DNA from 3 places in the Enterobacter sp. Taxon_2 genome. Region 3 is predicted to be linked to each of the others. Evidence: predicted binding sites of a transcription regulator. Region 3 holds the regulator's gene; each other region holds the start of a gene.
The links. The regulator PhoB, encoded in region 3, activates phosphate uptake and scavenging genes when phosphate is short. The targets are predictions, from matches to a motif close to CTGTCATAAAACTGNCNNAT.
Positions count from the first base shown of each region.

Region 1 (10,688 bases), 990 kb from region 3:
GCTCTACGAGATCATCGACATCATTAACGAAGAACACGGCGTCGTTCTGGAGAAAGCGGCTCTGGAACCGGTGTACCGCGCCGAGGTTGCACGCCTGTTCGATTCGGAGCTGGAGGTGATTCCGGGCGCAAACGCGCTGCTGGATGCGATGACGGTACCAATCTGCGTGGTCTCTAACGGCCCGGTCAGCAAAATGCAGCACTCGCTGGGCAAGCTTGAGATGCTGCACCACTTCCCGGAAAAACTGTTCAGTGGCTACGATATCCAGCGCTGGAAGCCGGACCCGGCACTGATGTTCCATGCGGCAAAGGCGATGAACGTTAACGTAGAGAACTGCATTCTGGTGGATGACTCGTCTGCTGGCGCGCAGTCGGGGATTGATGCGGGAATGGAGGTGTTTTACTTCTGCGCCGACCCGCACAACAAGCCGATCGATCATCCAAAAGTCACGACCTTCACCGATCTGGCGCAGTTGCCCGCGCTGTGGAAGGCGCGCGGGTGGGATATTACGCGTTAAGTTAACGTAGGGCGGGTAAGCGCTAGCGCCACCCGCCACCAACATCACTCTTTCGGATCTTTACCCGCCAGCAGCTTATCCAGCTCGTCGCCGCCCACGTGACGGAAGTCCTGACCTTTCACGAAGTAGAAAATGTATTCGCAAATATTCTGGCAGCGGTCGCCGATACGCTCGATGGAGCGCGCGCAGAACAGGGCAGTCAGTACGCTTGGGATCGTACGGGAATCTTCCATCATGTAGGTCATCAGCTGACGCACGATGCCTTCATACTCCTGGTCGACCTTCTTGTCTTCACGGTAGATACGCACCGCTTCGTCCAGGTCCATACGCGCAAAGGCATCCAGCACGTCGTGCAGCATCTGCACGGTGTGACGGCCCAGCGACTCCAGACTCACCAGCAGCGGCTGGTGCTGCTGAGAGAACTTCTCCAGCGCGGTGCGGCAGATTTTATCCGCCACGTCACCAATACGCTCCAGCTCGGCGATGGTTTTGATGATTGCCATCACCAGACGCAGGTCGCTCGCCGTCGGCTGACGTTTCGCGATAATGCGCACGCAGGCCTCGTCGATAGCGACTTCCATCATGTTGACGTTTTTGTCGCCTTCAATGACGCGCTTCGCCAGCTCGCTGTCCTGGTTGTGCATTGCCGTAATTGCATCAGAAAGCTGCTGCTCAACCATGCCACCCATGGTCATCACCTGCGTGCGGATGCTTTCCAGCTCTGCGTTGAACTGGCCTGAAATATGTTTATTAAGATTGAGGTTGTCCATGGTTTCTCCACATGCACTAAGGCAAATCAACCGTAGCGGCCAGTAATATAATCTTCGGTTTGTTTCTTCGCGGGCTTAGTGAACAGATCGTCCGTGTTGCTGAACTCAATCAATTCACCCAGGTACATAAACGCCGTGTGATCGGAGCAACGTGCAGCCTGCTGCATGTTATGGGTCACGATAACCACGGTGTAATCCTGCTTCAGCTCGGTGATCAGCTCTTCAATGCGGCCGGTTGAGATCGGGTCCAGCGCTGAACACGGCTCATCCAGCAGCAACACTTCAGGGCGAATCGCAATACCGCGCGCAATGCACAGACGCTGCTGCTGACCACCGGAGAGAGAGTAACCGCTCTGGTGCAACTTATCTTTGGTTTCGTTCCATAATGCGGCCTTGGTCAAAGCCCACTGCACGCGCTCGTCCATATCGGCACGGGAGAGCTTTTCAAACAGGCGAACGCCAAAGGCGATGTTGTCATAAATGGACATCGGGAACGGTGTGGGTTTCTGGAACACCATCCCCACTTTGGCGCGCAGCAGGGCAATATCCTGAGCCTGGGTCAGAATGTTTTCGCCGTCGAGGATGATTTCCCCTTCAGCGCGCTGCTCCGGATAGAGCGAATACATTTTGTTAAAGGTACGCAGCAGCGTGGATTTCCCACAGCCGGACGGACCGATAAATGCCGTGACCTGGTTCTTGGCGATATCCAGGTTGATGTTCTTCAGGGCATGGAATTTGCCGTAGTAGAAGTTCAAATCACGAACCTGAATCTTACCCGGGGCAGTATCAACCATACTCATTGACTCATTTCCTCATTCGGCGCCGCGAGCTGCCGCGCCGTAAAAAATTAACCGTGTTTCTTCTTCGCGAAAATGACGCGCGCCAGAATGTTCAGCAACAGTACGCAAAGGGTAATGATCAGCACCCCGGCCCAGGCCAGCTGCTGCCATTCCGCGAAGGGGCTCATCGCAAATTTAAAGATCGTCACCGGCAGGTTGGCGATCGGCTGCATCATGTCCGTGCTCCAGAACTGATTGGAGAGGGACGTAAACAGCAGCGGCGCCGTTTCACCCGCGATACGCGCAACCGCCAGCAGGATACCGGTCATGATCCCAGAGACCGATGCCTTCAGCGTAATCGCCGAGATCATCTTCCATTTCGGCGTACCCAGCGCATAAGCCGCTTCACGCAGGCTGTCCGGCACCAGTTTCAGCATGTTCTCGGTGGTTCGAATCACAATCGGCACCTGCAGCAGCGCCAGTGCAATCACACCCGCCCAGCCGGAGAAGTGTTCCATCTGCGCCACCACGACGGTGTATACAAACAGACCCACGACGATAGACGGTGCAGAAAGCAGAATGTCGTTGATGAAGCGAATGACTTCCGCCAGCCAGGATTTACGGCCGTATTCTGCCAGGTAGATGCCCGCCATGATGCCCAGCGGTGTGCCGAAGACCGTCGCCCAGAGGATCAGCAGTCCGCTGCCCGCCAGGGCATTCGCCAGGCCACCCCCCGCCGTGTTCGGCGGCGGCGTCATTTCGGTGAACAGCGACAGTGACATTCCGTCAATTCCGCGAACAACCGTCGAGAAGAGGATCCAGACCAGCCAGAACAGGCCGAATGCCATCGTCGCCATAGAGAGCGTCAGGGCAATGCGGTTTTTCATGCGGCGTCTGGCCTGCATTTTACGGCGAGATTCCGCCAGTTCAGCGGTAGCTTGCATTTCGAGAGTAGCCATTAGCGTGCCCCCTCATTTTTAGCGAGGCGCATAATCATCAGCTTGGAAATCGCCAGAACAATGAAGGTGATAACGAACAGAATCAGACCCAGCTCCATCAGCGCCGCCACGTGCAGCCCCGATTCCGCTTCCGCAAATTCATTCGCCAGCGCCGAGGTAATACTGTTACCCGGCATGTAGAGCGACGCGCTGTCGAGCTGGTAGGTGTTACCGATGATAAAGGTAACCGCCATGGTTTCACCCAGCGCACGACCTAAGCCCAGCATCACGCCCCCGATCACCCCATTTTTGGTGAACGGAAGGACGATGCGCCAGATCACTTCCCAGGTGGTGCAGCCGATACCGTAGGCCGACTCTTTCATCATCACCGGCGTTTGTTCGAAGACATCGCGCATAACCGCCGCAATGTACGGAATAATCATGATGGCGAGGATCACACCTGCCGCCAGAATGCCAATACCGAAAGCCGGGCCAGAGAACAGGGCCCCCACAAACGGAATGGCAGAAAGAACGTTACCGACCGGTTCCTGGAAGTATGTGGCGAACAGCGGTGCAAAGATGAACAGACCCCACATGCCGTAGACGATACTTGGAATGGCCGCCAGCAGTTCGATGGCAATACCCAGCGGGCGCCGCAGCCAGCCCGGCGCCAGCTCCGTCAGGAACAGGGCAATACCAAAGCTTACCGGAACCGCAATCAGAAGGGCGATGAACGAGGTCATCAGCGTGCCGTAAATCGGCACCAGGGCACCGTAGATGTCGTTCGGCGCGTCCCACTCTTTGGTCCACAGGAAGGAGAAACCGAATTTCTGGATGCTCGGCCATGAGGAGAAAATCAGAGACACGATAATGCCGCCCAGCAGCAATAGCACAATCAGCGCAGCCAGTTTAACCAGCGCGCTGAAAATCATGTCACCTTTTTTACCCGGAGGGTTAAATGCAGGCTTGGTTGCAGCCATAAATTACTCTTCTGTTTGAGACGTTTTTACGAATATGCCCGGTGGCGCTAACGCTTACCGGGCCTACAGCTTAAACCGTAGGGCGGGTAAGCGCAGCGCCACCCGCCATCTTCGTTAAATATATCCTGTTAGTACAGCGCTTTACCGCTGCTGTCTTTCACGTTGGTTTTCCATGCAGCGCGAATCTGCTCAACCACGTTGTCCGGCAGGGTGGCGTAATCCAGAGCGTTAGCCTGTTTGCCGCCGTTTTTGTATGCCCAGTCGAAGAACTTCAGCACTTCGGTGCCCTGCTCAGGTTTCTTCTGCTCTTTGTGAACCAGGATGAAGGTGGTAGAGGTGATTGGCCATGCACCTTCGCCTTTCTGGTTAGTCAGATCCTGCGCGAACGATTTGCTCCAGTCAGCGCCTTTCGCTGCGTTAGCAAAGTTCTCTTCGGTTGGGCTAACCGGTTTGCCGTCGGCTGAAACCAGTTTGGTGTAGGACAGGTTGTTCTGCTTCGCGTACGCATACTCTACGTAGCCGATGGAGCCAGGCAGACGCTGTACGAACGCGGCGATACCGTCGTTACCTTTACCGCCCAGACCGGTTGGCCAGTTAACGGTAGAGCCGGAGCCGACTTTAGATTTCCACTCTTCGTTCACTTTTGCCAGGTAGCTGGTGAACACGAAAGAGGTACCGGAACCATCCGCGCGGCGAACCACGGCGATGTTCTGAGAAGGCAGCTTCAGGCCTGGGTTGAGTTTAGCGATCGCTTCGTCATCCCATTTTTTGATTTTGCCCAGGTAGATGTCACCCAGAGTTTTACCGTCCAGCACCAGCTCGCCCGACTTCACGCCCGGCAGGTTGATGGCCAGGACCACGCCACCGATCACGGTCGGGAACTGGAACAGGCCTTCCTGAGCCAGTTTGTCATCAGACAGCGGAGCGTCAGACGCGCCGAAATCAACCGTGTTCGCGGTAATTTGTTTAACGCCACCGGAGGAGCCGATACCCTGATAGTTAACCTTGTTACCGGTTTCTTTCTGGTAGGTATCCGCCCATTTGGCATACACCGGCGCAGGGAAGGTTGCACCAGCGCCAGTCAGGCTTGCTTCTGCAAATACAGAGAACGCGCTCAGAGATAAGGTCGCGGCGACAACAGTTGCGACAGTGGTACGCATAACTTTCATAATGTCTCCTGCAAGATTTTCGTAAATCGTTGTTTAGTGGCTACGATGAGCAAAATAGGACAAACAGGTGACAGATAAATGTACGAATTATGACAGTTTTATGACAATGGAAATTTCACTTAAAAAACAGCAAAAGAAAATTTATTTTTCAATGTGTTAGCCACATTTATGACAAGACGTTTTCAGAAATATTTTCTTTATGTGACACTGAAAAAAGTAGCTGAAGATGACAAATTGTCATTATTAAAAATGAGAAAGGATTGATGAAAAACAAACCAGGCAGGATAAAAAAGCTCCACCCGAAGGTGGAGCCTGAAGGGATTATTCTACGGTAACCGATTTCGCCAGGTTACGCGGCTGGTCAACGTCGGTGCCTTTGATCAGCGCAACGTGATAGGCCAGCAGCTGCAGCGGAACGGTATAGAAGATGGGTGCAATCACCTCTTCCACATGCGGCATCTCGATGATGTGCATGTTGTCATTGCTGACAAAACCGGCATCTTTGTCGGCGAAGACGTACAGGACACCACCGCGGGCGCGGACTTCTTCGATGTTAGATTTCAGTTTTTCCAGCAGTTCGTTGTTTGGTGCCACAACGATGACCGGCATATCCGCGTCAATCAGCGCCAGCGGGCCGTGTTTCAGCTCGCCTGCCGCATAGGCTTCAGCGTGAATGTAGGAGATCTCTTTCAGCTTCAGCGCGCCTTCCAGCGCAATCGGATACTGATCGCCACGACCCAGGAACAGGGCGTGATGTTTATCAGAGAAGTCTTCCGCCAGCGCTTCAATGCGTTTGTCCTGAGACAGCATCTGCTCAATGCGGCTCGGCAGCGCCTGCAGGCCGTGAACGATGTCGTGCTCAACGGAAGCATCTTCGCCTTTCAGACGCGCCAGCTTCGCCACCAGCATCAGCAGAACGGTCAGCTGAGTGGTAAACGCTTTGGTGGAGGCAACGCCGATTTCGGTGCCTGCTTTGGTCATCAGCGCCAGATCGGATTCACGCACCAGGGAAGAGCCAGGAACGTTACAGATGGCCAGCGAGCCCAGGTAACCCAGCTCTTTAGAGAGACGCAGCGCGGCCAGCGTGTCCGCCGTTTCGCCAGACTGGGAAAGGGTGATCATCAGGCTGTTACGACGCACCGCAGATTTGCGATAGCGGAATTCAGACGCGATTTCCACATCGCACGGCACGCCCGCCAGGGATTCAAACCAGTAGCGAGAAACCATACCGGAGTTGTAGGAGGTGCCGCAGGCCACGATCTGAATGTGCTCAACCTTGCTGAGCAGTTCGTTCGCGTTTGCGCCCAGCTCGCTCAGATCCACTTCACCGTGGCTGATGCGCCCGGTCAGGGTGTTTTTGATGGCGTTTGGCTGCTCGTAAATCTCTTTCTGCATGTAGTGACGGTAAGCGCCTTTATCGCCCGCGTCGTACTGCAGATTCGATTCGATCTCCTGACGTTTCACCTGCTCGCCTTTGGTATCGAACACGGTCACGCTGCGGCGAGTCACTTCCGCGATATCACCCTCTTCGAGGAAGATAAAGCGACGGGTAACCGGCAGGAGCGCCAGCTGGTCAGAAGCGATGAAGTTTTCGCCCATGCCCAGACCGATAACCATCGGGCTACCGGAACGCGCGGCCAGCAGCGTGGACGGGTCGCGGGAATCCATGATCACCGTACCGTACGCACCGCGCAGCTGAGGGATAGCACGCAGCACCGCATCACGCAGTGTGCCGCCCTGCTCCAGCTCCCAGTGCACCAGGTGAGCAATCACTTCGGTGTCAGTTTCAGAGACGAAGGTATAGCCGCGCGCTTTCAGTTCTTCGCGCAGCGGTTCGTGGTTTTCGATAATGCCGTTGTGCACGACCACGATGTGTTCAGACACATGCGGGTGCGCGTTACCTTCAGACGGTTCACCGTGCGTCGCCCAGCGGGTGTGCGCAATACCGGTACCACCGTGCAGCGGATGTTCTTCCGCGGCCTGGGCCAGCATCTGCACTTTACCGAGACGACGCAGACGGGTCATATGGCCTTCTGCATCGACGACAGCCAGACCGGCTGAGTCGTAACCACGGTATTCCAGACGACGTAAACCTTCGAGAAGGATTTCAGCAATATCACGCTGCGCAACTGCGCCAACAATTCCACACATAATTTTAGATTCCGAATTTAGGCATTATGCCTGCGTTGTCGCTGACCTGTTTTTGCCCTTCCGGGCGCCCCGAGCCTTGTAGAGAGTGGGGTTATTTTTATGGGTACTGCTTGTGGGGGGAAATATATATTTATCTCCTCACCCGGGTTTGCCTGATGACGGCTACGCCTTATCAGGCCTACTCAATCGTAGGGCGGGTAAGCGTAGCGCCACCCGCCTTGTTGTTACTTTTTCTTCACCGGGCGTTTCCAGCCCTGCTTGCTGACCTGCGGAACGCGGCTTAACACCAGCGCGTTCTCGGCCACATCGCGCGTGACGGTTGTTCCGGCGGCAATGGTCACCCCGTTACCCACGGTAACAGGCGCCACCAGCTGCGTATCGGAGCCAACGAACACGTCATCACCGATGATGGTTTTAAACTTATTCGCGCCGTCATAGTTACAGGTAATCGTCCCTGCACCAATATTCACGTTATTGCCAATTTCCGCGTCGCCAAGATAGGTCAGATGACCGGCTTTTGAGCCTTTACCCAGACGCGCTTTTTTCATTTCCACGAAGTTACCCACGTGAGCGCCTTCCAGCAGCTCAGCGCCCGGGCGCAGACGCGCAAACGGGCCGATGGTACAGGCGGCATCCAGACGGGCATCTTCCACCACGCTGTACGGGCTGATTTCGCAGTCGTCACCGATGACGCTGTTTTTAATCACGCAGCCGGTGCCAATTTTGACGCGGTTGCCCAGCGTCACGTTACCCTCGAGGATAACGTTAGTATCAATCTCAACGTCACGCCCGTGAGATAACGAACCACGCAGATCGAAACGCGCCGGATCGCGCAGCATCACGCCCGCCAGCAGCAGTTTTTCAGCCTGCTCGGACTGATAAATACGCTCAAGACGAGAAAGCTGCAGGCGGTTGTTCACACCGTCCGTTTCGCTGATGCGCGCCGGATGAACGGCGGCAATTTCACGCCCTTCGTGGTACGCCATCGCAATGATGTCGGTGATGTAGTATTCACCCTGCGCGTTGTTGTTGTTGAGTTTGGACAGCCAGCGCTTCATATCCGCGCCATTGGCAATCAGGATACCGGTGTTGATCTCCTGAATCCGGCGCTGTTCGTCGCTGGCATCTTTATGCTCAACAATACCCGTGACGTTACCGTTTTCACGGGTGATGCGGCCATAACCGCTCGGATCGTCCAGCACGACGGTCAACAAACCGATGCCGCCCTGCGGTTTGGCTGCACGCAGGCGAGTCAGTGTTTCAACGGAGATCAGCGGGGCATCGCCGTAGAGCATCAAAATGTCTTCGTCATCCGCAAAGAAAGGCGCTGCCTGCTGCATCGCATGGCCTGTACCCAACTGTTCGGCCTGAAGCACCCAGTTGAGCTTGTCATCGCTCAGCGTCTTTTTAAGCAGATCGCCGCCGTGGCCGTAGACCAGGTGGACCTGACTCGCACCCAGTTCATTCGCTGCATCAATGACATGCTGCACCATTGGCTTTCCTGCAAGCGTGTGGAGCACCTTAGGCAGATCGGAATACATGCGGGTCCCTTTGCCTGCGGCAAGGATCACCACGCTCATCGCACTGTTTGACATACGCATCCTGACGGTAGTTTGAGTGAGAAGTAAAAACGTTTGATGCTTAAAATTCTACATCTTTTTCATCATGAATTAAGGCCGAAAAAAAAAGCCAGCCTGGTATCCAGACTGGCTTTTGTGCTTTTCAAGCCGGTGTTACATCGCTTTTTTGGTCAACTCGATAACGCGCAGTTTCGCGATCGCTTTGGCCAGCTCCGCAGACGCCTGAGCGTAATCCACGTCACCATGAGAGCTACTAATGTGCTCTTCAGCCTTACGCTTCGATTCCAGGGCTCGCGCTTCGTCGAGATCCTGGCCACGGATAGCGGTATCGGCCAGAACGGTCACACTGCCTGGCTGCACTTCAAGAATGCCGCCGGACAGATAGATAAACTCTTCGTGACCGAACTGTTTAACGATGCGGATCATACCAGGCTTAATGGCGGTGAGCAGCGGTGCGTGACCCGGGAAGATACCCAGTTCACCTTCACTACCCGTTACCTGGATTTTCTCGACCAGACCAGAGAACATTTGTTGCTCTGCGCTGACGACGTCCAGGTGGTAAGTCATTGCCATATCACCCTCCGATTAAGGCGTTAAAGTTTTTTGGCTTTTTCCACGGCTTCGTCGATGGAACCAACCATGTAGAACGCCTGCTCCGGCAGGTGATCGTATTCGCCTTCCATGATGCCTTTAAAGCCACGGATGGTGTCTTTCAGGGAAACGTATTTACCCGGAGAACCGGTGAATACTTCCGCAACGAAGAATGGCTGGGACAGGAAGCGCTGGATCTTACGCGCACGTGCTACCACCAGTTTGTCTTCTTCAGACAGTTCATCCATACCCAGGATGGCGATGATGTCTTTCAGTTCCTGGTAACGCTGCAGCAGGGACTGTACGCCACGCGCGGTGTCGTAGTGTTCCTGACCAACAACCAGTGGATCCAGCTGACGGCTGGTGGAGTCCAGCGGGTCAACGGCCGGGTAGATACCCAGAGACGCGATCTGACGGCTCAGTACCACGGTTGCATCTAAGTGCGCAAAGGTGGTGGCTGGTGATGGGTCAGTCAAGTCATCCGCAGGTACGTATACCGCCTGAACGGAGGTGATAGAACCGGTTTTGGTAGAGGTGATACGTTCCTGAAGAACACCCATCTCTTCCGCCAGCGTAGGCTGATAACCTACCGCTGAAGGCATACGACCCAGCAGTGCAGATACTTCCGTACCGGCCAGGGTGTAACGATAGATGTTATCAACGAACAGCAGAACGTCACGGCCTTCGTCACGGAATTTCTCAGCCATAGTCAGACCGGTCAGCGCAACGCGCAGACGGTTTCCAGGTGGCTCGTTCATCTGGCCGTAAACCAGGGATACTTTGTCCAGAACGTTGGAGTCGGTCATTTCGTGGTAGAAGTCGTTACCCTCACGAGTACGTTCACCTACGCCCGCAAACACAGAGTAACCGGAGTGCTCGATCGCGATGTTACGGATCAGCTCCATCATGTTTACGGTTTTACCTACACCCGCACCACCGAACAGACCGACTTTACCGCCCTTCGCGAACGGACACATCAGGTCGATAACTTTGATACCGGTTTCCAGCAGTTCCTGAGAGCTGGACAGCTCTTCGTAGGAAGGTGCCGCACGGTGGATAGCCCAACGCTCTTCTTCACCGATGTCGCCTTTCATGTCGATTGGCTGACCCAATACGTTCATGATACGACCCAGTGTTGCTTTACCTACCGGGACTTCGATCGGGTGCTCAAGGTCTTTTACTTCCAGACCACGACGCAGACCGTCGGAAGAAC
Region 1 is NZ_CM178024.1:4,822,000-4,832,687, reverse strand. Features, by position in the region: gene yieH (6-phosphogluconate phosphatase) at 1-517, shown strand, start outside; gene phoU (phosphate signaling complex protein PhoU) at 562-1,287, opposite strand; gene pstB (phosphate ABC transporter ATP-binding protein PstB) at 1,314-2,087, opposite strand; gene pstA (phosphate ABC transporter permease PstA) at 2,135-3,025, opposite strand; gene pstC (phosphate ABC transporter permease PstC) at 3,025-3,984, opposite strand; gene pstS (phosphate ABC transporter substrate-binding protein PstS) at 4,113-5,153, opposite strand; gene glmS (glutamine--fructose-6-phosphate transaminase (isomerizing)) at 5,475-7,304, opposite strand; gene glmU (bifunctional UDP-N-acetylglucosamine diphosphorylase/glucosamine-1-phosphate N-acetyltransferase GlmU) at 7,529-8,899, opposite strand; gene AC4IC4_RS22900 (F0F1 ATP synthase subunit epsilon) at 9,038-9,457, opposite strand; gene atpD (F0F1 ATP synthase subunit beta) at 9,478-10,688, opposite strand, start outside.
Region 1: a site for PhoB is predicted at 5,241-5,260, ahead of pstS (phosphate ABC transporter substrate-binding protein PstS). Genes of this name have one in related genera too.

Region 2 (10,688 bases), 400 kb from region 3:
GAGCGCGCGCTACAAAACCGGCCTGGAATCCGAACGGCTGATGGAAGTTGAGCAGGTACTCGATTCGGCGCGCAAGGCGAAAAACGCCGGCTCGACCCGCTTCTGCATGGGCGCGGCGTGGAAGAACCCGCACGATCGCGACATGCCTTACCTGGAGCAGATGGTAAAAGGCGTGAAGGAGATGGGCCTCGAAGCCTGTATGACGCTCGGCACGCTGAACGACGAGCAGGCGCAGCGCCTCTCGGCGGCGGGGCTGGACTACTACAACCACAACCTCGACACCTCTCCGGAGTTTTACGGCAACATCATCACCACGCGTACCTACCAGGAGCGTCTGGATACGCTGGATAAAGTGCGTGATGCCGGAATCAAAGTGTGCTCCGGCGGTATCGTGGGCTTAGGCGAAACGGTGAAAGACCGCGCGGGCCTGCTGCTGCAGCTGGCTAACCTGCCGACCCCGCCGGAAAGCGTGCCGATCAACATGCTGGTGAAGGTCAAGGGCACTCCGCTGGCGGACAACGACGACGTGGATGCGTTTGATTTTATTCGCACCATCGCGGTGGCGCGCATCATGATGCCAACCTCTTTCGTGCGCCTCTCTGCCGGTCGCGAGCAGATGAACGAGCAGACCCAGGCCATGTGCTTTATGGCCGGAGCCAACTCCATCTTCTACGGCTGCAAGCTGCTGACCACGCCGAACCCGGAAGAGGACAAAGACGTTCAGCTGTTCCGCAAGCTGGGGCTTAACCCGCATCAGACCGAGGTGCTGACGGGCGATAACGAGCAACAGCAGCAGCTGGAGCAGCAGATTTTCAACGCTGACACCGACCAGTTCTACAACGCGGCAGCCGTATGACCTGGCAGGCACGTATCAACTCTGCGCTTGACGACCGTCGGGCGGCAGAGGCATTTCGCGTTCGCAGGGTGGTGGAAAACGGCGCGGGCCGTTTTCTTACCCGTGAAGGCCAGCGGTTCTGCAATTTCTCCAGCAACGACTATCTCGGGCTGAGCCAGCATCCGGCCATTATCCGCGCCTGGCAGCAGGGCGCTGAGCGGTTTGGCGTGGGCAGCGGCGGCTCGGGACACGTCAGCGGATACACCACAGCGCATCATGCGCTGGAAGAGGAACTGGCTGACTGGCTCGGCTACCCGCGCGCGCTGTTGTTTATCTCCGGCTTTGCCGCCAACCAGGCGGTGATTACTGCCCTGATGGAAAAAGAGGACCGCATTGTCGCCGACCGCTTAAGTCACGCCTCCCTGCTGGAGGCGGCACATTTAAGCCCGGCGCAGCTGCGCCGCTTTGCTCATAACGACGCGGGACAGCTTGCTGCGCTGTTGGATAAACCCTGCGACGGACAACAGCTGGCGGTCACGGAAGGGGTATTCAGCATGGACGGCGACAGCGCGCCGCTTGCCGCGCTGCACGATACCGCCAAACGGCAAAACGCCTGGCTGCTGGTGGACGATGCCCACGGCATTGGCGTAATGGGCGACGAAGGGCGCGGGAGCGCGTATCAGCAAAACGTGAAGCCGGAGCTGCTGATTGTCACCTTCGGCAAAGGTTTTGGCGTCAGCGGCGCCGCCGTGCTGTGCAGCGAATCCGTCGCCGACTATCTGCTGCAGTTTGCCCGACACCTGATTTACAGCACCAGCATGCCCCCGGCGCAGGCCGTGGCGCTGTCTGCATCGCTGGCGGTGATCCGCAGCGCAGAAGGGGATGAACGTCGCCAGCGTCTGGCAGAGCATATCGCCCGCTTCCGTCAGGGACTCGCGGCGCTGCCCTTCCGCAGCACCGATTCGCAGAGCGCTATCCAGCCGGTGATTGTCGGTGAAAACGGCCGCGCGCTGGCGCTGGCACAGGCGCTGCGCCAGCGCGGCATGTGGGTGACCGCCATCCGCCCGCCAACGGTCCCGCCGGGTACCGCGCGGCTGCGCTTAACCCTGACGGCGGCGCATGAACGACAGGATATTGAGACGTTGCTGGAGGCGCTCCATGTTGCCGGTGGATAAACGGGCCGTCGCGGCGGCATTTGGTCGTGCCGCGCAGAGCTATTCACAGCACGATGAGCTGCAGCGTCTGAGCGCGCAGGGGCTTCTGGCCGCGCTTGGCGAGAGCCGTTTTCCGCAGGTGCTGGACGCCGGCTGTGGTCCGGGCAGCAACAGCCGCTACTGGCGCGGGGCGGGAAGCCAGGTCACGGCTATCGACCTCTCAGAGCAGATGCTCGACGAGGCGCGTCAGCGGCAGGCAGCGGATCGCTATCTGCTGGCCGATATCGAGGCGATCCCGCTGGCGGATGCGCAGTTCGATCTGGTCTGGAGCCATCTGGCGGTCCAGTGGTGCAGCAGCCTGCCGCAGGCCTTACGCGAGCTTTATCGCATGGCGCGACCGGGCGGGAAGGTGGCCTTTACTACCTTGCTGGAGAGTTCGCTGCCGGAGCTGAATCAGGCGTGGAAAGCGGTGGATGAGCAGCCGCACGCTAACCGTTTTTTATCGCATGACCAGGTGACGCAGGCGCTGGCAGGCTGGCGCTATCGCAGCACGGTACAGACCATCACCCTCAATTTTAGCGATGCGTTCAGCGCCATGCGCTCGCTGAAGGGCATCGGCGCCACGCACCTGCATGCCGGACGGGAGAAAAAACCGCTGACCCGGGGACAGCTGCAGCGCCTGGAGCTGGCCTGGCCTCAGCAGCGGGGGCATTTCCCGCTCTCTTATCAACTTTTTCATGGGATTATCGAACGTGACTGAACGTTATTTTGTCACCGGAACGGATACGGAAGTGGGCAAAACGGTTGCCAGCTCTGCGCTGCTGCAGGCGGCACGAAAGCTCGGAAAAAACACCGCCGGATATAAGCCTGTTGCTTCCGGCAGCGAGATGACGGCGGAAGGGTTACGCAACACCGACGCGCTGGCGCTCCAGCGTAACAGCACGCGTGAACTCGCCTATTCAGCGGTCAATCCGTACACCTTTGCCGAGCCGACCTCGCCGCACATCATCAGCGCTGACGAAGGTCGTCCGATTGATTTCGCCGTGCTTTCAGCCGGGTTACGGGCGCTGGAAAGCCAGGCCGACTGGGTGCTGGTGGAAGGGGCTGGCGGCTGGTTTACGCCGCTTTCGGACACGCAGACGTTTGCTGACTGGGTGCAGGCCGAGCAGCTTCCGGTCATTCTGGTCGTCGGCGTTAAGCTGGGCTGTATCAATCACGCCATGCTGACCGCGCAGGCCATACAGCAGGCCGGGCTGCGTCTGGCGGGCTGGATAGCCAACGACGTGGTTGCGCCGGGGAAACGACACCAGGAGTATCTGGCGACGCTCAGGCGCGTCCTTCCCGCCCCGTGCCTCGGGGAAATTCCCTGGCTTGCTGACGGCGCGGAAAATGCCGAAACCGGGCGTTATCTCGATCTCAGCGTCTTGCTTCCCGCGACATCCAGTGCGCGATAAGCTCGTCATCCAGTTCGTTAACGTGGCCCTGCGCCACGTTACGCCCGCGATAGAGCATACAGAAACGGTCCGCCACCCGGCGGATAAACGACAGCTGCTGCTCCGCTAACAGCACCGTCATACCTAACTCCCGGTTTAAGCGCACCAGCAGCTGCCCCAGCTTCTGGGCGAAGCTGTGTCCTGCGCCGTGCAGGGGCTCATCGAGGATCAGCAGGTGAGGACGGTTCACCAGCGCATTAGCCAGCGCCAGCTGGTACTGGTCGTCCGGAGAGAGCGTGTTGGCGCGGGTCTGTCGCAATGCGTAGAGCGCCGGAAACAGGTCGTAAACGTCATTTTTCGCTTCCGGGTTGGGTTTCCCCATCGCCCGCATGGCGATATGCAGGTTTTCCTCGATCGTTAGCTGGGAGAAGATCCGCCTGTCCTGCGGGACATAGCCTATCTCCGTTCCTGAACGCTGTTCTGGCGGCAGGTTAAGCAAATCGCGCGGCGGCGCGCCTGCCTCATGCCAGATGATGCTACCACTTTCGACGGGCACTCTCCCGGCGATGCAATTCATCAGGGTGGTTTTTCCCATTCCCGGCAGGCCAACGACGCCTGTACACATCCCTTGCGGAAAATCCAAATTCACGTTCCATAGCGTATGTTGGCTTCCGTAAAACTGATTCACAGCACGCAGACTCAACATCTTTCTCTCCTTAAAAATGTGTGTAGGTGAGGCTCGGGTTTGAATCTGCAAAACCCCTGCCAGAAACCGAAAAGCGTTTAAAAAACCGGCTTTTTTAGGAATAAGTCACCGGAGAGGGGGTGAGAAAAAAAGGGATTGCACATCGACGGTGCTGGCGGTGTTGAGTTGTGGTGCAGAACCCGAAATGCTGAAAATGTGAGCAAGATCGCATCGGTTGGTTATGAATGACGCAACTGTTAATCAGCAAAAAATAGCTATAAAAATTTTTTACCGCCGTCTCGTGGGAAAATCCGGGAATTTGCCGAGCGCCAGTCTGCATGGGCTGGAAGCAGTTATCCACTATTCCTGTGGATAACCATGTGCATTAGAGTTAGAAAACACGCGATAAGCGAGAGAAGACGCGGCTTACGCCCAAATTGACGCGAAACGCGGCTTTAGAAAATATCGTTTATTATTTAATTGCTTAGATAAAAGCAATTCCCGTCATGAAAGTGTCACCCGTTGCCACAAAACTATCATTACCTGGCTTGACAAATGTTAAAAAAGAAAAAGTTCTGGGGATAACCTGACCTGACTGGTGTTTTATATTGTCACAGTCCAAATTTTGGTCGCTATCGCGCTAATCATTCAGGCGCTACTCTAAATATCCTGACATGCTACTGGTTTTTCATCCAGTGTTTTTTACTGGCATTCCTGGCAACAAGGAGTAAAATTACTCACCTGCCGCTTATAACGTCATCAGGTTGTCGCCCATGAGTAAACCGTTCAAATTGAATTCTGCTTTCCGTCCATCTGGCGATCAGCCTGAGGCGATCCGTCGTCTGGAAGAAGGGCTGGAAGATGGGCTGGCGCACCAGACGCTGCTGGGGGTAACCGGCTCGGGTAAAACGTTCACCATCGCCAACGTGATTGCGGATCTCCAGCGCCCCACGATGGTGCTGGCACCCAATAAAACCCTGGCCGCACAGCTTTACGGCGAGATGAAAGAGTTCTTCCCGGAAAACGCCGTGGAGTATTTCGTCTCCTACTACGATTACTACCAGCCTGAAGCTTATGTACCGAGCTCTGACACCTTCATTGAGAAAGATGCCTCGGTGAACGAACACATCGAGCAGATGCGTCTGTCGGCCACTAAGGCGCTTCTGGAGCGTCGCGATGTGGTCGTTGTCGCATCGGTTTCCGCGATCTACGGCCTGGGCGATCCGGATCTTTATCTCAAGATGATGCTGCACCTGACGCAGGGGATGATCATCGACCAGCGCGCCATCGTCCGTCGTCTGGCTGAGCTGCAGTATGCCCGTAACGATCAGGCGTTCCAGCGCGGCACCTTCCGCGTACGCGGTGAGGTGATCGACATCTTCCCGGCGGAATCGGACGATATGGCACTGCGCGTCGAGCTGTTCGACGAAGAGGTTGAACGCCTGTCGCTCTTCGACCCGCTGACCGGACACGTTGAGTCGGTGATCCAGCGCTTCACCATCTACCCGAAAACGCACTACGTGACGCCGCGCGAGCGTATCGTGCAGGCGATGGAAGAGATCAAAGTGGAGCTGGCCGAGCGCCGTAAGGTGCTGCTGGCGAACAATAAGCTGCTGGAAGAGCAGCGCCTGAGCCAGCGCACCCAGTTTGACCTTGAGATGATGAACGAGCTGGGCTACTGCTCCGGCATCGAAAACTACTCCCGCTTCCTCTCCGGGCGCGGGCCGGGCGAGCCGCCGCCGACGCTGTTTGACTACCTTCCGGCTGACGGTTTGCTGGTGATCGACGAATCCCACGTTACGATCCCGCAGATCGGCGGGATGTACCGCGGTGACCGCGCGCGTAAAGAGACGCTGGTGGAGTACGGATTCCGCCTGCCGTCGGCGCTGGATAACCGTCCGATGAAGTTTGAAGAGTTTGAGGCGCTCGCGCCACAAACCATCTACGTCTCGGCCACGCCGGGCAACTACGAGCTGGAAAAATCGGGCGATGAGGTGGTTGACCAGGTGGTGCGTCCGACCGGACTGTTGGATCCGGTTATCGAGGTGCGTCCGGTGGCCACCCAGGTGGACGACCTGCTTTCGGAAATTCGCGCGCGTTCCGCCATCAACGAGCGCGTGCTGGTGACCACGCTCACCAAGCGTATGGCGGAAGACCTGACCGAGTATCTCGAAGAGCACGGTGAGAAGGTGCGTTATCTGCACTCGGATATCGATACCGTGGAGCGCATGGAGATTATCCGCGACCTGCGTCTGGGCGAGTTTGACGTGCTGGTAGGGATTAACCTGCTGCGAGAAGGTCTCGATATGCCGGAGGTCTCGCTGGTGGCGATTCTCGATGCGGACAAAGAGGGCTTCCTGCGTTCTGAACGCTCCCTGATCCAGACCATCGGTCGTGCGGCGCGTAACGTCAACGGTAAAGCGATTCTGTACGGTGACAAAATTACCCCGTCGATGGCGAAAGCGATTGGTGAAACGGAGCGCCGCCGCGAGAAACAGCAGCGCTACAACGAAGAACACGGCATTACGCCGCAGGGTCTGAACAAGAAGGTGGTGGATATTCTGGCGCTGGGTCAGAACATTGCCAAAACCAAAGCGAAAGGCCGCGGCAAGGCGCGTTCAGTGGTGGAAGAAGATACCGTCGTGCTGACGCCGAAAGCGCTGCAGCAGAAAATCCACGAGCTGGAAGGTCAGATGATGCAGCACGCGCAGAACCTGGAGTTCGAAGAGGCGGCGCAGATCCGCGACCAGCTTCATCAGCTGCGGGATCTGTTTATCGCGGCATCGTGAGACGGTTTTGCCCGGTGGCGCTGCGCTTACCGGGCCTACGGGGTTAGCGTCTTTTGTAGCCCCGGTAAGCGCAGCGCCACCGGGGGGTTTTTGCTAACCCAGCGCCTGAATCGCCTTCTCCAGCGCCTCGCGCAGCAGATGGCGGTCGTGGCGATACTTGATGTCTGAGGCCTCCAGCGGCTCCTGCACCACCAGACGATTGCCAATCCCTGACACATCCACTTTTGGTCCCACGACTACGCCGTCAATGATTTTCTTGCCGACGTAATGCTCCATTAATTCAAGCTTGTCCGCCAGCGACAGGCTCGCCGCCGCCGGGCTCAGTTCACGTCCCAGATTACCGATGTAAACCATCGGCGCCGGGGTGCGGCGCAGCGCCTGCGCCAGCTCTTTCACCAGCAGAATGGGCATCAGGCTGGTATAAAAACTGCCTGGACCGATCAGGATAAGATCCGCTTCCCCGATTGCCTCTACCGCTTCACGCGTGGCGGGCACGCTCGGATAGGTCATCAACTCCGTTGGCGGCAGAAGGAGCTGGTCAATATTCACCTCGCCGTAAACTTCATGCCCTTCGGCGTCGATGGCCATCAAGTCAACCGGTTGTTCAGACATGGGGATCAGGAATGCGTCCACTTTGAGCAGATTACGGATTAAGTTGATGGCTTCGAGAGGCCGTACGCTCAGGTGATCCAGCGCCTTTAACATCAGATTTCCGAGGTTATGCCCGGAAAGTTCGCCATTACCGCCAAAACGGTACTCAAACATCGCCGACGCGACGCTCGGCTCGGTAATTAACTGATTCAGGCAGTTGCGCATATCTCCCCAGGCAATGCCGCCTTCGGCACGACGAATGCGCCCGGTTGAGCCGCCGTTATCGGTGGTGGTCACTATCCCTGTCAGCCTTGAGCCCAGTGACGACAAAGAGGACATAACCCGGCCTAAGCCGTGTCCTCCGCCAAGAGCGACCACTCGGTCAAGATCCGCAAAAGTGCGATTGCGCATACGTATTCCTTATCACGTTCGATCGCGTAACAGTAACCTAACTACCCCTAAAAGACGATGCCTCACCCGATGCAAAATGACGTATATCAATGTGAAAATGCGGTTTTTAGGTATTCTGTAGCGAAAATGGACGAATGACTCGCTATATACTTAATTATATAGCGAAAAGCGATAATGGCGCCGTCAGAATTTCCGCGCTACTATCGCCCTAACCACGTTTTCTAAATTGAAAACATACACTCTAGCCCTTGTGCCTGTGTCGAAAGATATGGCGCTCTGGCCGTGGCGAATTTGCCACCAGGGTACAGAAAGAAATGACTGTGCCTCCCGATCTGGAAAGGTGTACATGGCTTCACAACTTACTGATGCTTTCGCGCGTAAGTTTTATTACTTACGTCTGTCGATTACCGATGTGTGCAACTTCCGTTGCACCTACTGCCTGCCCGATGGCTACAAACCGGGCAGCGTCACCAATAACGGCTTTCTCTCCGTGGACGAAGTGCGCCGCGTCACGCGCGCCTTCTCTGAGCTCGGCACCGAAAAAGTGCGTCTGACCGGCGGCGAACCCTCGCTGCGCCGCGATTTCCCCGACATCATTGCCGCCGTACATGAAAACGAACGTATCCGCCAGATTGCGGTGACCACCAACGGTTACCGCATGGTGCGCGACGTGGCGACCTGGCGCGATGCGGGCTTAACCGCCATCAACGTCAGCGTAGATAGTCTGGACGCCCGCCAGTTCCACGCCATTACCGGCCAGGATAAATTCCAGCAGGTCATGGACGGTATCGATGCAGCATTTGCGGCCGGCTTCGAAAAAGTCAAAGTCAACACGGTGCTGATGCGTGATGTAAACCATCACCAGCTCGATACCTTCCTGGCGTGGATCAAATCCCGTCCCATTCAGCTGCGTTTTATTGAGCTGATGGAAACCGGCGAGGGCAGCGAGCTGTTCCGCCGCCATCACATCTCCGGCATGGTGCTGCGCGACGCGCTGCTAAAACGCGGCTGGATCCACCAGATCCGCCAGCGCAGCGACGGCCCGGCGCAGGTCTTCTGCCATCCTGATTACGAAGGCGAGATCGGGCTTATCATGCCTTACGAGAAAGATTTCTGCGCCAGCTGCAACCGCCTGCGCGTCTCCTCCGTGGGCAAGCTCCATCTTTGCCTGTTTGGTGACGGCGGCGTAGACCTTCGCGATCTGCTGGAAGACGATGCGCAGCAGGACGCGCTTGAAGCACGCATTTCTGAAGCGCTGACGCATAAAAAACAGACCCACTTCCTGCATCAGGGCAATACCGGCATTACTCAGAACCTGTCCTACATCGGCGGGTAATCAGGCTTAAGAAGGAAACAGAAAATGAGTCAGGTCAGCGCAGAATTTATCCCGACACGCATTGCTATCCTTACCGTTTCCGACCGTCGTGGCGAAGAGGATGATACCTCCGGCCACTGGCTGCGCGAGGCGGCCCATGACGCGGGGCATCGCATCGTCGATAAAGCGATCGTGAAGGAGAACCGCTACGCCATTCGCGCGCAGGTCTCGCAGTGGATCGCCAGCGATGAGGTGCAGGTGGTGTTGATTACCGGCGGCACCGGTTTTACCCCAGGCGACCAGGCGCCCGAAGCGCTGATCCCGCTGTTTGACCGTGAAGTGGAAGGCTTCGGCGAAGTGTTCCGCATGCTCTCCTTTGAAGAGATTGGTACCTCCACGCTGCAGTCGCGCGCCGTGGCGGGTGTGGCGAACAAAACCCTGATTTTCGCCATGCCGGGCTCGACCAAAGCCTGCCGCACCGCGTGGGAAAACATCATCGCCCCGCAGCTGGATGCCCGTACCCGTCCGTGTAATTTCCATCCCCATTTAAAGAAATAAGCTATGTCACAACTGACCCACATTAACGCCGCCGGTGAAGCGCATATGGTGGATGTTTCCGCCAAAGCCGAAACGGTGCGCGAGGCGCGCGCGGAAGCGTTCGTCACCATGTTGCCAGAGACGCTGGCGATGATTATCGACGGCAGCCATCACAAGGGTGATGTCTTTGCCACCGCGCGCATCGCGGGGATTCAGGCCGCCAAGCGCACCTGGGATCTCATCCCGCTGTGCCATCCGCTGATGCTGAGCAAGGTGGAGGTGAACCTGCAGGCCCAGCCGGAGCACAATCGGGTGCGGATTGAATCGCTGTGCCGCTTAACCGGCAAAACCGGCGTGGAGATGGAGGCGCTGACGGCGGCCTCCGTTGCCGCGCTGACCATCTACGACATGTGCAAAGCGGTGCAGAAAGATATGGTGATTGGCCCGGTTCGCCTGCTGGCAAAAAGCGGCGGAAAATCCGGTGATTTTAAGGTGGATAGCCATGATTAAGGTGCTCTTTTTTGCGCAGGTGCGCGAGCTGGTGAATACCGACAGCCTGACGCTGGATGCGTCTTTTGAAAACGTTGCTGCCCTGCGCGCGCATCTGGCGGCACAAAGCGACCGCTGGGCGCTGGCGCTGGACGAAGGCAAGCTGCTGGCCGCCGTTAACCAGACGCTGGTGGAATTCACCCACCCGCTGGCCGAAGGGGATGAAGTGGCTTTCTTCCCGCCGGTAACGGGGGGGTAAGATGGCTGAAACCCGCATTCTGGTGAGCCCCGGGCGTTTTAACGTGGGGACCGAATACAGCTGGCTGGCGGAACGCGATGAAGACGGCGCGGTCGTGACCTTTACTGGCAAGGTGCGCAACCACAACCTCGGCGACAGCGTGAAGGCCCTGACGCTGGAGCATTATCCCGGCATGACGGAGAAGTCGCTG
Region 2 is NZ_CM178024.1:1,369,933-1,380,620, forward strand. Features, by position in the region: gene bioB (biotin synthase BioB) at 1-856, shown strand, start outside; gene bioF (8-amino-7-oxononanoate synthase) at 853-2,010, shown strand; gene bioC (malonyl-ACP O-methyltransferase BioC) at 1,994-2,749, shown strand; gene bioD (dethiobiotin synthase) at 2,742-3,443, shown strand; gene AC4IC4_RS06430 (ABC transporter ATP-binding protein) at 3,406-4,128, opposite strand; gene uvrB (excinuclease ABC subunit UvrB) at 4,881-6,896, shown strand; gene yvcK (uridine diphosphate-N-acetylglucosamine-binding protein YvcK) at 6,990-7,898, opposite strand; molybdenum cofactor riboswitch at 8,124-8,257, shown strand; gene moaA (GTP 3',8-cyclase MoaA) at 8,245-9,234, shown strand; gene moaB (molybdenum cofactor biosynthesis protein B) at 9,259-9,771, shown strand; gene moaC (cyclic pyranopterin monophosphate synthase MoaC) at 9,775-10,260, shown strand; gene moaD (molybdopterin synthase sulfur carrier subunit) at 10,253-10,498, shown strand; gene moaE (molybdopterin synthase catalytic subunit MoaE) at 10,500-10,688, shown strand, end outside.
Region 2: a site for PhoB is predicted at 4,630-4,649, ahead of uvrB (excinuclease ABC subunit UvrB). Genes of this name have one in related genera too.

Region 3 (10,688 bases):
CCAACCGCGGTGACCAGACAGGCCAGGAAGATGAGCGCCGCCAGCAGCATACTGCCCGCACCGCCGAAGGTGTGCTGAACGTAGGCGTGCAGGATAGCCGCACCGTTGGCGTTCTGATCGACCAGCATGGCGCTGTCGGAGCCCAGACGGAACAGCGCCAGATACAGCAGCGTCAGACCCACACCGGCCATCAGGCCAGCCCAGATGGTATAGCGGGTCAGCAGGCGCGCTTCGGTCACACCGCGGGAACGCGCGGCGTTAACGATAACGATACCAAACACCATGGCACCCAGCGTATCCATCGTCAGGTAGCCGTTCACAAAGCCGTTAGAGAACGCGGCGTTTTTATAGGCGTCCATCGCATCGCTAATCGGGCCCGCTGGCCAGACCATGGCCGCTACCGCCAGAACAATCAGCGCCACAATTTTCAGCGGAGCCAGGAAGTTACCCACGGTATCCAGCAGTTTGCCCGGATAGAGGGAAACCAGAATCACGATCGCGAAATAGATCAGGCTGTAGATAAACAGCGGCATCGCGCCGTCACCGGTCAGGGGAGCAATACCCACTTCGAAGGACACGGTGGCCGTACGCGGGGTCGCAAACAGCGGGCCCACGGCCAGATAGCAGACGGTTGCCAGCAGAACGCCCGCCACTTTACCAATCGGGGTGCTAAGGCTATCCACACCGCCACCGACTTTCGCCAGCGCGACGACGGTGAGAACCGGCAGACCCACGGCAGTAATCAGGAAACCAAACGCGGCGGTCCAGACGTGTTCACCCGCCTGTAGGCCAACCATTGGAGGGAAAATGATGTTGCCTGCGCCAACGAACAGCGCAAATGTCATAAAGCCCAGCGCGATGATGTCACGCGATTTTAAGTGATGGGTCATAAAACCTTACTGCCTGTGGATGTGGTGTTGAAAACATTGAGATTTTCGATATCCCTGACGGGACGATACAGCCGAAAATTTGCTCAATTTCAGCGGGAAATGCTCCCGTCCTGGCGTGGAGAAGAATAGTTTTTCGATTTACCACGCAAATACAGTCGGTCTGACAGTATCTGGGGCGCAATTTAAACGCTTATAACGTTTAAAGGCAAGGTGGGATCGCAAAACCAGAACAATATGCCAGCATGAAAATACACATTAGAATAATACGCTGTTTATAAGAAAAACCCATGGCTAATCATGCGAACAAAAAACAGACAGCCGTATAAAATTCATCCGCGTTTCGCTTGACTGCAAAGCAAACGGGCCAGCGATGGCTGACCCGTGGAAAGGTAAAATGACACGCCTGCCGTCAGGCGATCTTTTTGGCAATTAATCGTTCCGGAATAACGAAACTGAAACGGGTTCCTTTACCCAGCGTACTCTGAATATCGAGACGGCTTTCGTGGTGATTCACCGCGTGTTTCACAATTGCCAGCCCCAGGCCGCTTCCGCCCGTCTGCCGGGATCGCGCTTTATCCACACGGTAAAAGCGCTCGGTCAGACGCGGAATATGCTCCGGCGCGATCCCCGGCCCATTGTCTTCCACGCTAAACTCCGCCCCCGTTGGGGCATGGTGCCAGCGCACCACTATATTTGTCCCCTCAGGCGTATGATTCACCGCGTTATACACCAGGTTGGAAATGGCGCTGCGCAGCTCATCTTCGCTGCCCAGCACCTTCAGCGTGTTGTCGACGTCAAAGGTCAGGTGGTGCTTTTTGTGGCTTAACGTCTGCGCTTCACGCTCCACGACCCGCAGCATCATCGGGACATCAATGGTGTCATTCAGCGCCAGCGTTGGCGCCGCTTCAATCTTCGAGAGCGTCAGCAGCTGCTTCACCAGCCCTTCCATCCGGTGCGTTTGCTCGCGCATGGTGTGCAGCGCTTTTTCACGCGGCGCGCCTTCCAGCGTTTGCTCCTGCATCATCTCCAGGTAGCCCTGCAGCACGGTCAACGGGGTTCGCAGTTCGTGACTGACGTTGGCGAAGAAGTTGCGACGCGCCCCTTCCAGCTGGTGCATCTGGGTGACATCGCGCGCCACCATCAGCCACTGCTTATCGCTGTAGGGCATCACGCGGATCTCCAGATGGCGACCATTATTGAGCTTCAGATTGTGCGGACGGGTAAAATCACGCTTTTTCAGGTACAGCGTAAACTCGGGATAGCGCAGAAGGTTGAGGATATTTTGACCGTTGTCATCCGGCCAGCGCAGGCCCAGCAGCTGTTGCGCCAGGCCGTTACACCAGAAGATCGTCCCTTCTTCGGTTGTCAGAATCACGGCATCCGGCAGCGACTCTGCACCGCTGCGGAAACGCTTAATCAGGCTTCCCAGCTCGCGGCGACGCTTTTTATTACGCATCTGCATCTGATGCAGACCGTACAGCAGCGGCTCCCAGCTGCCGCTTCCCGGCGGCGGCGTCATACTTCGGTCAACCCACAGCCACCAGGAGAGGCGCAGCAGGTTCCAGAAATGCCAGATCAGCAGCCCGGTGACCGACGCCAGCAGAAACCACGGCAGGTGTCCAAGAAAGGCCCCCAGAAGGAAGGCCGGAATACAGCATAAGATCAGTTCAAAGACGAGCCTTTTCCATGACAGACGTTCCAGCACGCGTCACACTCCTGTCATTGTTCAGAAACGGGTAGAAAAACGATAACCCGTGCCGCGGACCGTCTGCACCATGCGATCGTGGCCGCTCAGTTCCAGTGCTTTTCGCAGGCGGCGAATATGTACGTCAACCGTCCGGTCTTCGACATACACGTTAGTTCCCCAGACGTTATTCAGCAACTGCTCGCGGCTGTATACGCGTTCCGGGTGGGTCATAAAGAAGTGCAGGAGTTTAAATTCGGTAGGCCCCATGTCGAGGGGATTTTCACCGGTCATCACGCGGTGTGAGGTGGGATCAAGGCTCAGCCCCTGCATCTCAATCACCTCTTCCACCGCCATCGGCGAAATACGGCGCATCACGGCTTTAATGCGGGCGACCAGCTCTTTTGGGGAGAACGGTTTGGTAATGTAATCGTCCGCACCGGTCTCAAGACCGCGCACGCGATCCTCTTCTTCTCCGCGCGCCGTGAGCATCACAACCGGGATGTCGCGGGTCAGCGCTTCACGCTTCAGGTGTTTGATAAACTGCAGTCCGGAGCCGCCAGGCAACATCCAGTCCAGCAGAATCAGATCGGGCCAGGGTTCATTCAGCTGGTTCACTGCGCTGTCATAATCTTCCGCTTCAACCGGCTGGAAACCGTTTTGCTCGAGCACGAAGCACACCATTTCACGAATTGGAGCTTCATCTTCTACGACCAGAATACGTCTCGCCATACTTTGCCCTGTCTTATCTTATTTAAGTTACAAGTTTGTAATTCGGCGCCATTATGCGTCAGATTTATGACAGATTTATGAAAAACAGTACCACGATAACGGGCAAACCGTTGTTTTATTACAGCGGTTATTTTCCCTTCTCTGAACGTTTATAATCCTGCTTTCTCTTTTTTGCCACGGATCAGCTATGCGCATACTTCACACCTCGGACTGGCATCTGGGTCAAAATTTTTACAGCAAAAGCCGTGCGGCTGAACATGAAGCGTTCCTGAACTGGCTGCTGGAAACGGCCCGGACGCACGAGGTGGACGCGATTATTGTGGCGGGTGACATCTTTGATACCGGCTCGCCCCCCAGCTATGCGCGTGAGCTGTATAACCGCTTCGTGGTGAATCTGCAGCAAACCGGCTGTCACCTGGTGATTGTCGCCGGCAACCATGATTCCGTCGCCACGCTCAATGAATCCCGCGATATCCTGGCATTTCTCAATACCACCGTGGTCGCCAGCGCCGGGCACGCCCCACAGATCCTGAATAAACGCGACGGGTCGCCGGGGGCTGTGCTGTGTCCGATACCGTTTTTACGTCCGCGGGACATCGTGCAAAGCCAGGCGGGGCTGTCGGGTGCAGAAAAGCAGCAGCATCTCTTACAGGCCATCACAGACTATTACCACCAGCAGCACACCGAAGCCTGTGCCCTGCGGGGTGACCAGCCTATTCCGGTGATTGCGACCGGGCATCTCACCACCGTCGGGGCCAGTAAAAGTGACGCCGTGCGTGACATCTATATCGGCACGCTGGATGCCTTTCCGGCGCAGAACTTCCCGCCAGCCGACTACATTGCGCTCGGGCATATCCACCGCGCGCAGGTTATTGGCGGCAGCGAGCACATCCGCTACTGCGGCTCCCCCATTTCGCTCAGCTTTGACGAAACGGGCAAAGCCAAATCGGTGCATCTGGTGAGCTTTAGCGAGGGAAAACTCCGCGCCGTCGAGACGCTGGAAGTACCGGTCACCCAGCCGCTGGCGGTGCTGAAAGGCGATCTCGATGCCATCACCGCCCAGCTGGAACAATGGCGCGGTGTCGAACAAGATCCCCCCGTCTGGCTGGATATCGAAATCACCACCGATGACTACCTGCACGATATGCAGCGCAAAATTCAGGCGCTGACGGAGGATTTGCCCGTCGAAGTCTTACTGGTCCGCCGCAGCCGCGAGCAGCGCGAGAAAATTCTGTTAAGCGCTCAACGTGAAACGCTCAGTGAACTGCGGGTTGAAGAGGTGTTTGAACGCAGGCTCTCGCAGGAAGAGATTGACGACGCGAAGCGCGCAAGACTCAGCGAACTGTTCAGCCATACCCTGCATGCGCTCAATGATGAGGAAGAAAACGCATGAAAATTTTGAGCCTGCGCCTGAAAAATCTCAACTCACTCAAGGGCGAGTGGAAAATTGACTTTACCGCGGAGCCGTTTGCCAGCAACGGGCTGTTTGCCATCACCGGCGCGACCGGGGCAGGAAAAACTACCCTGCTCGACGCCATCTGTCTGGCGCTTTATCACGAAACGCCGCGACTGCAGAAGGTCTCTCAGGCGCAAAACGATCTGATGACCCGCGACACCGCCGAATGCCTGGCAGAAGTGGAGTTCGAGGTAAAAGGCACCGCCTATCGCGCCTTCTGGAGCCAGAACCGGGCGCGCAACCAGCCGGACGGGAACCTGCAGGCGCCGCGCGTGGAGCTGGCGCGCTGTGAAGATGGCAAAATCCTGGCCGACAAAGTGTCGGATAAGCTGGAGCAAACCGCCGCGCTTACCGGGCTGGACTACGGGCGCTTTACCCGCTCGATGCTGCTCTCACAGGGGCAGTTTGCCGCCTTCCTTAATGCCAAACCGAGCGATCGTGCCGAGCTGCTGGAAGAGCTGACCGGCACCGAGATCTACGGCCAGATTTCCGCCATGGTGTTTGAAAAACATAAAGCCGCCCGCAGCGTGCTTGAAAAGTGCGAGGCGCAGGCGGCGGGCGTCGTGCTATTGAGCGAAGAACAGCAGCAGCAGTTACAGCAAAGTTTGCAGGCACTTACTGACGAAGAGAAAACCCTGCTGGTTCAGCAGCAAAGCCAGCAGAAAGATTTTCAGTGGCTTACGCGTCATGATGAGCTCGTGCGCGAGCAACAGCGCGTCACCGCGATGCAGCAGCAGGCGCAACAGGCGCTGACGAACGCTGCGCCAGAGCTGGCAAAGCTCCAGCTTGCTCTGCCCGCCGCCCAGCTTCGACCGCTCTGGGAACATCAGCAGGAGCAAACCGCGCGTCTGGCACAGACACAGCAGCGAATTATCGAAGTAAATACTCGCTTACAAGCCAGAACCGCGCTGCGCTCACGTATCCGCAATACCGCCCTGCGTAACCACGAGCAGCTTCAGACCGAACTGACGGCGCTGGCGCAGTGGCTGGCGGAGCACGAGCGCTATCGGCTGCTGGGCCAGGAGATTGCCGGCTGGCGCGCCCAGTTCTCGCAGCTTAACCGCGATAAAACGCAGTTAGCCTCGCTTGCTGCGCGGATGAGTGAATTACGCAACAGGCTGGCTGAGATGCCGGAAAATGCGCTGACCCTGACGGCGGATGAGGTCAGTACGGCCATGGAGCAGCAGTCCCGGTCACGCACGCTGCGCCAGCGGCTAACGTCGCTGCATGCCCGCTATCAGCCGCTGCAAAAGCGCCTGCGCCAGAGCGGTGAAAGCGTGCAGAAGGCCCAGGCCGAACAAAATAAACTCAATGAAACGCTGACGCTGCGCCGCCAGCAGTACAAAGAGAAACACCAGCACTATCTGGACCTGAAGGCCCTGTGCGAACGCGAAGCGACGATTAAAGACCTGGAAAGCTATCGTGCCCGGCTTGAGGCCGGCAAACCCTGTCCGCTGTGCGGCTCCAGCGAGCATCCCGCCGTTGAGCAATACCAGTCGCTTGAGCTGACGGATAACCAGCGCCGCCGTGATGCCCTGGAAAAAGAGGTCGCCGCGCTTAAAGAGGAAGGCCTGCTGGTGCTGGGGCAAGTTAATGCCCTGACTCAGCAGATCCAGCGCGAGACAGACGAAGTTCAGACGCTCTCTCAGGAAGAGCAAGCACTCACTAAAGAGTGGATAGAGGCCTGTGCTTCCCTGAATATAGCGTTGAATATTCAGGAAGATATCACGCCATGGTTGAACGAACAGGAACAGTACGAGCGCCAGCTTTATCAGCTCAGCCAGCGTCTGACCCTGCAAAACCAGTTGAACGAGCAGGAAGCGCAGGAGCGACAGTATCAGCAGCAGCTGACTACCGCGCGCCAGGCGCTGGAACACGCCCTGCTCTCGCTATCACTCAACGTACCTGAAGACGGAAATGAAGCCGCCTGGCTGCACGCCCGCGAAGCGGAATTCTCGCAGTGGCAGGAGAAGCAAACGCAGCACGGCGTGCTTCAGGAACGCATAAACGCCCTGAAGCCGCTGCTCGACGCGCTTCCGGCAACGAACAGCGCAGACGCCGAACCGGTTATTCCTGATAACTGGCGCGACATCCACGACGAGTGCGTGTCGCTACAGAGCCAGCTGACCGCGCAACAACAGCAGGAGACGCTGGAGCAAGAGCGTCTGCAGCAGTCGCAGACGCAGTTCACCGCGGCGCTCTCGGCAAGCTGCTTTGCCGATCGGGACGCGTTCCTTGCCGCGCTGTTGGATGACGACGCTATTCGCCACCTCGAACAGCTGAAACAGTCGCTGGAAAGCCAGATACAGCAGGCCGCGGCCCTTTCCGGCCAGGCTAACCAGCAGCTGCAGGCTCATCTGGCGCTGCGGCCGGAAGGGCTCGACGCCGATGCACCTGCGCTGCAAAGCCAGCTGCAGCAGTTGGCGCAGCGGCTGCGCGAGAACACCACGCATCAGGGCGAGATCCGCCAGCAGCTTAAGCAGGACAGCGATAACCGTCAGCACCAGTTGGCGTTGATGCAGCAAATTGAAGAGACCGCGCGCCAGGCGGACGACTGGGGGTACCTGAACGCGCTGATCGGCTCCAGCACCGGCGACAAGTTCCGTAAGTTCGCCCAGGGGCTGACGCTGGACAATCTTGTCTGGCTCGCAAACCAGCAGCTTAACCGTCTGCACGGGCGTTATCTGCTGCAGCGTAAGGCCAGTGACGCGCTGGAGCTAGAAGTGGTCGATACCTGGCAGGCGGATGCGGTTCGCGATACCCGTACGCTCTCGGGCGGCGAAAGCTTCCTGGTCAGCCTGGCGCTGGCGCTGGCCCTTTCCGATCTGGTGAGTCATAAGACGCGGATCGATTCTCTGTTCCTGGATGAAGGGTTCGGCACGCTCGACAGTGAGACGCTGGATACCGCGCTGGATGCGCTCGACGCGCTGAACGCCACCGGGAAAACCATCGGCGTGATCAGCCACGTAGAGGCGATGAAAGAGCGTATTCCGGTGCAGATCAAGGTGAAAAAGATCAACGGCCTGGGGTATAGCAGGCTGGATAAGGTGTTTGCGGTGGAATGAATGGGGTGATCGTACGGTCTGATGCCCTCACCCTAACCCTCTCCCACAGGGAGAGGGTACAAACACCAAAAACAGCAACTTGAGTTGCTGTTTTGCTTTTACCTTGCCTCACCCTGGCCCTCTCCCATAGGGAGAGGGAATAAACGTTTATTCTGGCCATAACCACGCCGCGCCGCGCACGCCGCTGGAGTCCCCGTGCAGCGCTTTGCGGATCGGGGTTTCGCATTCACCGCCGAAGACCCACTGTTTCACCAGGTTCGGCACCGTGGCGTACAGCCGATCGACGTTGCTCATGCCGCCACCCAGCACTATCACGTCAGGATCGAGAATATTCACCACGTGGGCCAGCGATTTCGCCAGCCGCATTTCGTAGCGGCTAAGCGCCAGTTCGGCGACAGGATCCTGTTCTTCGACCAGACGCATGATTTCGTTGCCCTTGAGCGGCTGGCCGCTCAGACGGTGGTAGTCGGTCGCAAACCCGGTGCCGGAGATAAACGTCTCGATACAGCCTTGTTTTCCGCAGTAGCACGGAACTTCAGCGCGGTATTTAAGCTCGTCTTCATCCATCCACGGTAGCGGGTTGTGTCCCCACTCGCCCGCCGTGCCGTTGCCGCCGATATGGGCGCGCCCCCCGAACGCCACCCCCGCGCCGCAGCCGGTGCCGATAATAACGGCAAACACGGTCTGGGCACCCGCTGCCGCGCCGTCGATGGCCTCAGAGACCGCCAGGCAGTTGGCGTCGTTGGCCAGACGCACGTCCCGGTTCAGACGCGCGCTTAAATCTTTATCAAACGGCTGGCCGTTGAGCCAGGTGGAGTTAGCATTTTTAACCACGCCGGTATACGGCGAGATCGACCCCGGGATCCCCATCCCGACGCTGCCGGTTTGCCCAGTCGCCTGCTCTGCCATCTCGACCAGCCTGGCAATCGTCTCGATAGTCTGGTGATAATCATCGCGCGGCGTCGGCAGACGATGGCGAAACAGCTGCTCCCCCTGCTCGCTCAGTGCGATAACTTCTGTTTTGGTGCCGCCCAAATCGATCCCAATACGCACAAGACTCTCCTCATTATTTTGATTATCAACAGAGTAGAAGCACGCTTCCCGATTAGCAATGCAAGCGATGCGACAATTCGTTATCATGCCCGCTGATTTAACGACAAGGCCGTGGAAATTATCATGCTGTGGTTCAAAAATTTGATGGTTTACCGTCTCAGCCGCGACGTTTCGCTGCGTGCAGAAGAGATGGAAAAACAGTTAGCCGCTTATACCTTTTCCCCTTGCGGTAGCCAGGATATGGCGAAAACCGGTTGGGTTCCGCCAATGGGTTCACAAAGCGATGCACTGACCCACGCCAGCAGCACGGGTCAAATCATCGTCTGCGCCCGTAAAGAAGAGAAAATCCTGCCGACGCCGGTGGTTAAGCAGGCGCTCGAAGCGAAAATTTTCAAGCTGGAAGCCGAACAGGGCCGCAAGCTGAAAAAGACCGAAAAAGATTCGCTGAAAGACGAAGTGCTGCACTCCTTGCTGCCGCGCGCCTTCAGCCGCTTTAGCCAGACCATGATGTGGATCGATACCGTTAACGGGCTGATCATGGTGGACTGCGCCAGCGCCAAGAAAGCAGAAGATACGCTGGCCCTGCTGCGCAAAAGCATCGGCTCGTTACCGGTCGTGCCGCTGGCGCTGGAAACGCCAATTGAGTTAACGCTGACCGAATGGGTACGCAGCGGTGCTGCGGCACAGGGTTTCCAGATCCTTGATGAAGCCGAGCTGAAAGCCCTGCTGGAAGACGGTGGCGTGATCCGCGCGAAGAAGCAGGATCTGGTGAGCGACGAGATCGCCGTACACATCGAAGCGGGTAAAGTGGTGACCAAACTGGCGCTCGACTGGCAGCAGCGTATTCAGTTCGTGATGTGCGACGACGGCTCCGTGAAGCGTCTGAAGTTCTGCGATGAGCTGCGCGATCAGAACGAAGATATCGACAGGGAAGATTACGCCCAGCGTTTTGACGCGGACTTCATCCTGATGACCGGCGAGCTGGCCGCGTTGATTCAGAATCTGGTGGAAGGTCTCGGCGGCGAAGCGCAGAGATAACGGGCAAAACGTAGGCCGGGTAAGCGTTAGCGCCACCCGGCTAATTTTTTATTTCAGGTAGCGGCACAGATAAGAGGTAGGCTCAGCCACCTGCAAATGAAATTCGCTGTGGCCAGGGACGTTGAAAACTTGTCCGGCAGCGTAAACTTTCCATTCCGTTTCACCCGGCAGCAGGACGTTCAGCGCGCCGCTGACTACCGTCATTTCTTCCGCTTCCGCGGTGCCAAAGGTGTATTCCCCTTCCGCCATTACGCCGACACTGGCGCGGCCAGTGCTGCTGCTGGTAAAACCAATGGATTTCACTTTACCGGAAAAGTATTCGTTACTCTGAAGCATGAACTGGCCCTTATATTTTTAGATAAAAATTCACTATAGGGGCCATGCTCATCACCTGTCACGCAAAATCATTACATGAGGAGCTCCGAGGCCAGGCGAGCCATCAGAACGTTGGATAACAGCACCGGCACATCCAGCGCTTTTTGCAGCAAATCACGATGATGCTGGTGGAACCCCAGGCAGTCCAGGATCAAGACATCTGCCCCTCTCTCCAGCAGTTCCTTCCCGGCAGCAATGAGTTTAGCGTCACTGTCCCAGAACGGATTTGCCAGCGCATACAAGGGCACTTTTTCCAGCACGTGCCATTTTGCCTCCTGGTTATCCATGAGCTCCTCAATGGGGACAATCACCCCCACCTGATGACCATCAACGATAGAGGCCACCAGCGGCGGAATGATGCGCATCGGTTCCAGCAAAATCGCATTACGCGCCGT
Region 3 is NZ_CM178024.1:971,893-982,580, reverse strand. Features, by position in the region: gene brnQ (branched-chain amino acid transporter carrier protein BrnQ) at 1-890, opposite strand, end outside; gene phoR (phosphate regulon sensor histidine kinase PhoR) at 1,300-2,595, opposite strand; gene phoB (phosphate response regulator transcription factor PhoB) at 2,617-3,306, opposite strand; gene sbcD (exonuclease subunit SbcD) at 3,494-4,699, shown strand; gene sbcC (exonuclease subunit SbcC) at 4,696-7,827, shown strand; gene mak (fructokinase) at 7,975-8,880, opposite strand; gene rdgC (recombination-associated protein RdgC) at 9,004-9,918, shown strand; gene ppnP (pyrimidine/purine nucleoside phosphorylase) at 9,967-10,254, opposite strand; gene AC4IC4_RS04480 (AroM family protein) at 10,326-10,688, opposite strand, start outside.